Ketobacter sp. MCCC 1A13808: one gene and its partner. The protein of the gene in region 1 interacts with the protein of each later gene in a pairwise test. Links are inferred from orthologs where the notes say so. Each region holds a gene or a part of one and is shown in the gene's direction. Other genes may lie near its edges.

Evidence for each region. Proteins that work in one complex are often made in the same cells at the same time.
Region 2: the proteins of uvrA (region 1) and uvrB interact in binary tests that used the Escherichia coli proteins (3 or more experiments, as listed by UniProt). The link is inferred for Ketobacter sp. MCCC 1A13808 from one-to-one orthologs.

What each region holds. Positions count from the first base shown.
Region 1 is NZ_VRKW01000019.1:14,789-18,145, reverse strand. It holds uvrA (excinuclease ABC subunit UvrA), read left to right. Parts: upstream 1-325; coding sequence 326-3,157; downstream 3,158-3,357. Other genes in the region: FT643_RS20965 (lysophospholipid acyltransferase family protein), read left to right, coding at 3,186-3,357; FT643_RS20975 (MFS transporter), read right to left, coding at 1-106. UniProt on the Escherichia coli protein: The UvrABC repair system catalyzes the recognition and processing of DNA lesions. UvrA is an ATPase and a DNA-binding protein. A damage recognition complex composed of 2 UvrA and 2 UvrB subunits scans DNA for abnormalities.
Region 2 is NZ_VRKW01000005.1:259,519-264,123, forward strand. Bases 1,619-4,605 are described here. They hold uvrB (excinuclease ABC subunit UvrB), read left to right. Parts: upstream 1,619-2,099; coding sequence 2,100-4,112; downstream 4,113-4,605. Other genes in these bases: FT643_RS12400 (mannose-1-phosphate guanylyltransferase/mannose-6-phosphate isomerase), read left to right, coding at 1,619-2,080; FT643_RS12410 (NAD-dependent epimerase), read left to right, coding at 4,210-4,605. Outside these bases: FT643_RS12395 (aminotransferase class I/II-fold pyridoxal phosphate-dependent enzyme), read left to right, coding at 1-526; more of FT643_RS12400, read left to right, coding at 665-1,618. UniProt on the Escherichia coli protein: The UvrABC repair system catalyzes the recognition and processing of DNA lesions. A damage recognition complex composed of 2 UvrA and 2 UvrB subunits scans DNA for abnormalities.

The sequences.
Region 1 (3,357 bases):
GCTCACCATAAATGGCAAAAACAGGCAATATCATAAACAAGCCCAACATACGCAACCCGAATAGGCTGGCAAGGGACCATGTGGCTCGAGCTTCTGAAGAGTTCATCAAAAAATCTTATCCGATCAAATTGGGCAGGATTCTACCACTGATACCCTCTCTCCCGAAGTGCTGGCGCTGACCAATGATCCACAAAGTACATTTAGTTTGTGTAACAGGCCCTTTTAACCCTCTTATCAGATCCACAATCCGGCTCAAGCCATCTATTAAGTAGTTCCCGCTGTACAATCCCTTTATACTTGCGGGTTTTCATTGGCGGGGGTAACGATGGACACCATCCAAGTACGTGGCGCACGCACTCACAACCTAAAGAATATCAGCCTGGACATTCCGCGCGACAAGTTTATTGTCATTACTGGCTTGTCAGGTTCAGGCAAGTCCTCTCTGGCCTTCGATACGCTTTACGCAGAAGGTCAAAGACGTTACGTAGAATCCCTATCTACCTATGCCAGACAATTCCTGTCATTGATGGAGAAGCCGGATGTTGATCATATTGAAGGGCTCTCTCCTGCCATATCCATAGAACAAAAAAGCACCTCTCATAACCCCCGATCCACTGTTGGCACCATCACTGAGATCTACGACTATCTGCGTCTTTTATATGCCCGCGTAGGCACTCCTCGCTGTCCAGACCACGACCTTCCCCTGGAAGCACAGACCATCAGCCAGATGGTAGATGATGTGATGGCGTTAGCAGCGGAAAATCGTTACATGCTGCTGGCACCGGTGGTACAGGACAAAAAGGGGGAGCACCTCCACTTATTCGAGGAGCTACGTGCTGACGGATTTGTTCGAGCGCGAATAGACGGCATTGTGGTGGATCTGGATCAAACCCCGAAACTGGATAAGAAACGCAAGCACACGATTGAAGTTGTGGTTGATCGCTTCAAAGTTAAAGCAGGCTTGGAATTGCGCCTTGCGGAGTCGTTTGAAACAGCCTTGAATCTGACGACGGGTACCGCTTTGGTGGTCAATATGGACTCTCCCAAAGAACAATCACTATTCTCTTCCAAATTCGCCTGCCCGGTTTGCAACTACAATCTCAGCGAGCTGGAGCCCAGGCTGTTCTCCTTCAACAACCCCGCAGGCGCCTGCACCACCTGTGATGGGCTGGGAGTAAATCAGTTTTTCGATGAAGACAACATAGTAGTTTCTTCCGAGCTCAGCCTGGCAGAAGGCGCAATTAAAGGTTGGGACCGGCGCAGTATCTACTACTTTCAAATGCTACGCTCACTGGCGGAGCACATCGGTTTCGACATTGACAAACCTTTTGGCAAACTTAACAAAAAAGCCCGCCAGGCCGTTCTCCATGGCACCGGAACCGATTCGGTGCCGTTCCATTACCTGAATGACCGTGGCGATGCCATCACCCGCAATCACCCATTTGAAGGCATCATCCCCAACATGGAACGGCGCTACCGCGAGACCGAATCGGACGCGGTCAGGGAAGAGCTATCCAAATTCCTAAGTGTGGCGGATTGCAGAACCTGTAACGGCTCTCGGCTTAACCGATCTGCACGCCATGTGTACATAGAATCGGCCACATTACCTGATGTCATTAAATTACCGGTTGGCGAATCACTAGAATATTTTAAGGCCCTAAAGCTTCAGGGCAAGAAAGGCGAAATAGCGGAAAAAATACTTAAGGAAATACGCGAGCGGCTGCAATTCCTGGTCAATGTGGGCTTGGATTATCTGTCTCTCAACCGCAAAGCTGAAACCCTCTCCGGGGGAGAAGCACAGCGCATTCGGCTTGCCAGCCAGATTGGAGCAGGCTTGGTGGGCGTGCTCTACATCCTTGATGAGCCGTCTATTGGCTTGCACCAACGAGATAACGAGCGGCTACTTGCCACGCTCACCCGCTTGCGGGATATGGGAAACACCGTCATTGTAGTGGAGCACGATGAGGATGCGGTCCGCGCCGCTGATTTTGTCATTGATATAGGGCCTGGTGCCGGCGTCCACGGGGGTGAGGTAATAAAAGCGGGCACGGTAGAACAAATCATGTCATGCCGCAAATCCCTTACTGGGCAGTATCTAAAGGGCACTAAAAAAATCGACATTCCAGCCCTGCGCAAAAGCATCGACCCTGAACGCACACTCATCATCAAGGGCGCTCAGGGTAATAATCTAAAATCGGTAGATCTTCATCTACCGGTAGGATTAATGACTTGCATAACTGGCGTATCCGGGTCGGGTAAATCAACCCTGATAAACAGCACTCTTTTTCCGTTAGCAACAACCTTACTAAACGGCGCAACCACACACAAAGCCGCTCCCCACACGTCCATCGAGGGGCTCGACCACTTCGACAAAGTCGTCGATATAGATCAAAGCCCGATCGGCCGCACACCCCGATCGAACCCGGCAACCTACACGGGACTATTTACGCCCATAAGGGAGCTGTTTGCTGGAACTCAGGAATCGCGCTCCAGGGGCTACGGGCCAGGCCGGTTTAGCTTCAATGTCAAAGGCGGACGGTGTGAAGCCTGTCAGGGCGATGGTGTCATTAAAGTGGAAATGCATTTTCTACCTGATATGTATGTACCTTGCGATGTATGCAAGGGCAAACGCTACAACCGTGAGACCTTGGAAATTCGCTATAAAACCAAAAACATCACCGAAGTACTGGCGATGACGGTGGAGGAAGCACACGAGTTTTTCGAGAATATTCCGGTTATAGCACGTAAACTTAAGACATTGGTCGATGTAGGTCTTTCTTACATTAGACTGGGCCAGTCGGCCACTACACTTTCAGGCGGGGAAGCGCAACGGGTCAAGCTATCCAAGGAGCTTTCCAAAAGGGACACCGGCAGCACCCTCTATATTCTTGATGAACCCACAACCGGGCTTCATTTTCATGATATAAAACAGCTTCTTGTTGTATTGCATCACCTCAGAGATAAAGGCAACTCCGTGGTAATCATTGAACATAACCTGGACGTCATAAAAACGGCAGACTGGGTGATTGATCTCGGACCGGAAGGCGGTAGCGGTGGCGGGGAAATAATTGCACAAGGTACACCAGAGCAATTAACGAAAATACGACAATCCCATACGGGTCGATTCCTAAAGCCGATTCTATCGAACCACAAATAAATCGAATCACAAGGCCAGCTTAAATACTTTGAAAAAGACGTATAAATTCCAACATTCTGCACTTCGATGCTTTATCTTTTGCTGCTCTAATCTGCCGCTGCCGGTGATGCGTGCAATTGGCCGCAGCTGCGGGTTGCTTTATTACATATTTAATAACCGCCGTGTAGACATAGCCCGCTACAACCTAAAATTGTGTTATC
Region 2 (4,605 bases), on another replicon or contig:
TGGCTCCACTTCAAAAATCACGTTCGCCGGTGCCGGTCTGGCTTTTATGGGTACTTCGGAAGAAAACCTGAAGTACTTTAAAAAGCACCTCGGAATGGTGACGATTGGACCTGATAAGGTGAATCAACTACGTCACGTGAAGTTCTTCGGGGATTTTGACGGTTTAATGACGCATATGGATAAACATGCCGAATTACTGAAGCCCCGCTTTGACGCGGTTTTGCAGCATCTTGAGGACGGCCTGAAGGGGTCGGACATGGGTGGCTGGACTGTGCCGGAAGGCGGATATTTCATATCGTTCGATTGCTTGCCCGGTTTGGCCAAAGAAATCATTGCCTTGGCCGCTGCTGTTGGGGTGAAGTTAACGCCTGCGGGTGCAACATTTCCCTATGGGCTTGATCCGGAAGACAAGAATATTCGGCTCGCACCCAGCTTTCCTGCTTTGTCCGATATCAATAAAACCATGGAAGTGTTCGTGGTGTGCGTGAAACTCGCGTCAATCAGGTTGAAACTGCAAGCTGAATAGCGTTTGCAGATCATTCTGATCACCGTCGTAAAAGGCCTGTGCTCCCTTCGTGTTGACAGGCCTTTTTTATTTTTTGCAACAGGCTTTGTGTTATATTCAAAGCATCTATGAGACTAACCCGCGCTAGAAGGTAGCCCTATGATTCCAGTAGTACTCTCAGGTGGAAGTGGTTCAAGATTGTGGCCTCTTTCCCGATCTTCTCATCCCAAACAGTTTCTGCCGCTTTGTTCTGATCAGTCAATGGTTCAGGAAACCCTGACTAGGCTTTCGCGATCGGTTGCCAGCCAAAGCCCGATTTTTGTGACGGCAGAAGATCAGCGCTTTTTGTTGGCTGAACAGATTCGTAGTCTTGGTGTTAGTGATTCCAGAATTATACTTGAACCCGCTCGACGCAATACCGCTCCGGCCATTGCGCTGGCTTGCTTATGCGCCTTGGAGCAAGATCCTGAAGCCGTGGTGTTAGTCCTTCCTTCTGATCATCACATTAAAGACCAGCCTGCCTTTCATGAGGCGCTGGCGTTAGCTAATGCCGCCGCACTGGAAGGCAAGCTGGTTACGTTCGGGATCGTACCGAGCAAGCCTGAAACCGGGTACGGTTACATCAAAGTGGGTAACCAGAAATCAGGGCCCTCTCGCCCGATAGCCGCTTTTGTTGAAAAACCGGACTTTGAAACCGCTAAACAATACGTGGCTGATGACCACTATTACTGGAATAGCGGGATGTTTGCTTTTCGTGCCGACTTATACCTGAGTGAATTGGCCAAGTTTAATCCTGATATGATAGCGGCCTGCAGAGCCGCGTGGCAGAACAAGTCCCTGGATCTGGATTTTGTGCGTATCGGTACCGATGACTTTTTGAAAAGCCCGGAAGATTCGATTGATTACGCCGTCATGGAAAAAACCGATAAAGGTGTCGTCATTCCGCTGGATGCCGGCTGGTCGGATGTGGGGTCTTGGCAGTCCTTGTGGGAAGTGAAGGAGGGCGATGAGTTTGGGAATGTGTTTGAGGGGGATGTACTGGCATTGGACACAGAGAACTCAATGGCTATTTCCCAGAGTCGGTTGGTGTCCTTATTGGGCGTAAAGAACATAGCCGTTATCGAAACCCGTGATGCAGTATTGGTCGCGGATATTGATCAGGTCCAGCGGGTCAAGAATATCGTTAAAACCATCGAAGAATCCGGGCGCACCGAACATGAATTTCACCGTGAAGTGCACCGGCCTTGGGGTAAGTTCGATTCCGTGGATGCCGGTGGCCGTTACCAGGTGAAGCGAATCACCGTTAAGCCGGGCGCGCGGTTATCCACCCAGTTACATCATCACCGTGCCGAACATTGGGTCGTCGTGCAGGGGACTGCGAAAGTTAGGCGTGGTGACGAAACAGTCATGATCAGTGAAAATGAGTCCGTTTATATCCCGCTTGGTGAGGTGCACTCGCTGGAGAATCCGGGCAAAATTATGCTGGAAATCATTGAAATTCAGACCGGCGCGTATTTGGGCGAAGATGATATTATTCGCCTGGATGATACTTACGGCCGGGGTAATAACGATTAGACTCCCCTTATAGGTAACAGTGCGCAAATTCAAAGTTCATTCAAAGTACCAGCCGGCGGGCGATCAGCCCACCGCCATAGCCAGTCTGGTGGAAGGCCTTAATGATGGGCTTTCTCATCAGACGCTGTTGGGGGTCACCGGTTCCGGTAAAACCTTTACTATCGCCAATGTGGTGGAGCAGATTCAGCGGCCGACAATGGTCATGGCCCACAACAAGACGCTGGCAGCTCAATTGTACGGCGAGTTTAAAGAGTTTTTCCCTGATAACGCTGTTGAATATTTCGTTTCTTATTACGATTATTATCAGCCGGAAGCCTATGTGCCTTCATCCGATACCTTTATAGATAAAGACTCCTCGGTTAACGAGCATATTGAGCAAATGCGGTTGTCTGCTACGAAAGCGTTGCTGGAGCGGCAAGATGTGTTAATTGTTGCAACGGTGTCCGCGATCTATGGTTTGGGTGATCCGGGGAGTTACCTGAAAATGGTCTTGCACCTGGACCGTGGTGATCCGATTGATCAGCGCACGATTCTGCGTCGATTGGCGGAGCTACAATACACCCGTAACGACACGGATTTTTATCGTGCGAATTATCGCGTGCGTGGAGAAATCATCGATGTGTTTCCCGCGGAATCTGAGCGAGAAGCGCTGCGAATCGAGTTGTTTGATGACGAAATAGAGAACCTGTCCTTGTTTGATCCGCTGACAGGAGAGGTGTTGCAGCGCTTACCTCGTTATACGATCTATCCTAAATCCCATTATGTTACTCCCCGCGAAACCGTGGTGGGCGCGATCGATAATATCAAAACCGAGTTACATGATCGGTTGGCGTTCTTCAGTAACGAAAGTAAATTGGTGGAGCACCAGCGTCTAGGGGAACGTACCCGTTATGATCTGGAAATGATGCAGGAGCTGGGGTATTGCACCGGAATAGAAAACTATTCCCGTTATCTCTCAGGGCGTGGTGCCGGAGAACCACCTCCGACGCTGTTTGATTATCTGCCCGATAATGCGCTTGTGGTAATCGATGAATCCCATGCGACGGTGCCCCAGATAGGCGCCATGTATAAAGGTGACAGGTCGCGCAAAGAAACACTGGTTCAGTATGGGTTTCGTTTGCCCTCTGCTTTGGATAACCGGCCCCTGCAGTTTGAAGAATGGGAGGCCTTATGTCCGCAAACGATTTTTGTTTCCGCTACACCGGGCAATTACGAGGCGGAGCACCAGCAGGCCGTTATCGAGCAGATTGTGCGGCCCACCGGTTTGGTCGATCCACAGATAGAGATTTTGCCCGCTACCACACAGGTGGAAGATTTGTTATCTCAAATCTCTGCGACCATTGCCAAACAAGAGCGGGTCCTGGTAACCACCTTAACCAAGCGCATGGCAGAAGATTTGACGGATTACCTGGCTGAGCACGGAGTACGTGTACGCTATCTGCACTCGGATATTGATACCGTGGAGCGGGTAGAAATTATCCGGGATTTACGCTTAGGCGAGTTTGATGTGCTGGTGGGCATTAATCTGTTGCGCGAAGGTCTGGATATGCCGGAAGTCTCTTTGGTGGCAATTCTGGATGCCGATAAAGAGGGCTTCCTGCGTTCTGAGCGTTCCCTGATTCAGACTATCGGACGCGCAGCCCGGAATCTGAACGGGCGGGCCATACTCTATGCAGACAAGATAACCAATTCTATGCGCAAGGCGATGGACGAAACAGAGCGTCGCCGCAACAAGCAGACGGAGTTCAACAAAGCGAACGGCATTACCCCCGCCGGGATCAGAAAATCCGTTGAGGATATTATGGAGGGTGCTCGTGCGCCGGGCGGTAATCGTAAAAATCTGCGGAAAGTGGCTGACCGGAGCGGTGAATATAAAGTGGATATTGCCTCGATGGAGCCGCGTCAGGTAGCGGCAATGATCAAGGAGCTTGAGCAAAAGATGTTTAAGAGTGCGAAAAGCCTGGAATTTGAAGAAGCCGCCCGTATCCGTGATGAAGTTCAGCGATTGAAGGATCTAGCCTTTATCCAATAGTTAGGCAGGGTAGGTAGCTATGCTATGATTCTGCATCTACGAGCTAGTATTAATATTGAAGTACAACGAACTATTTGAATAGCGAGGAACGCATCTTATGAAAGTTCTGGTGACCGGAGCGGCTGGATTTATCGGTTCCACTCTTTCCCACAAATTGTTGGATAGAGGCGATGAGGTTATTGGTCTGGATAACCTGAATGACTACTATGATGTGTCATTGAAAGAGGCAAGATTAAAGCGGCTTCAGGATCGCAATGGATTCACCTTTGTTAAAGCATCGCTGGAAGACCGGTCTGCAGTGGAACAGATGTTCAAGAAAGAACAGCCTCAAAAGGTGGTCAATCTGGCGGCTCAGGCGGGTGTGCGCTATTCCATTATTAACCCCTACGCCTACATTGAGGCGAATGTGGTTGGGTTTATAAACATTCTGGAAAATTGCCGTAACAACAAGGTTGAGCATCTGGTTTATGCATCCACCAGCTCTGTGTATGGC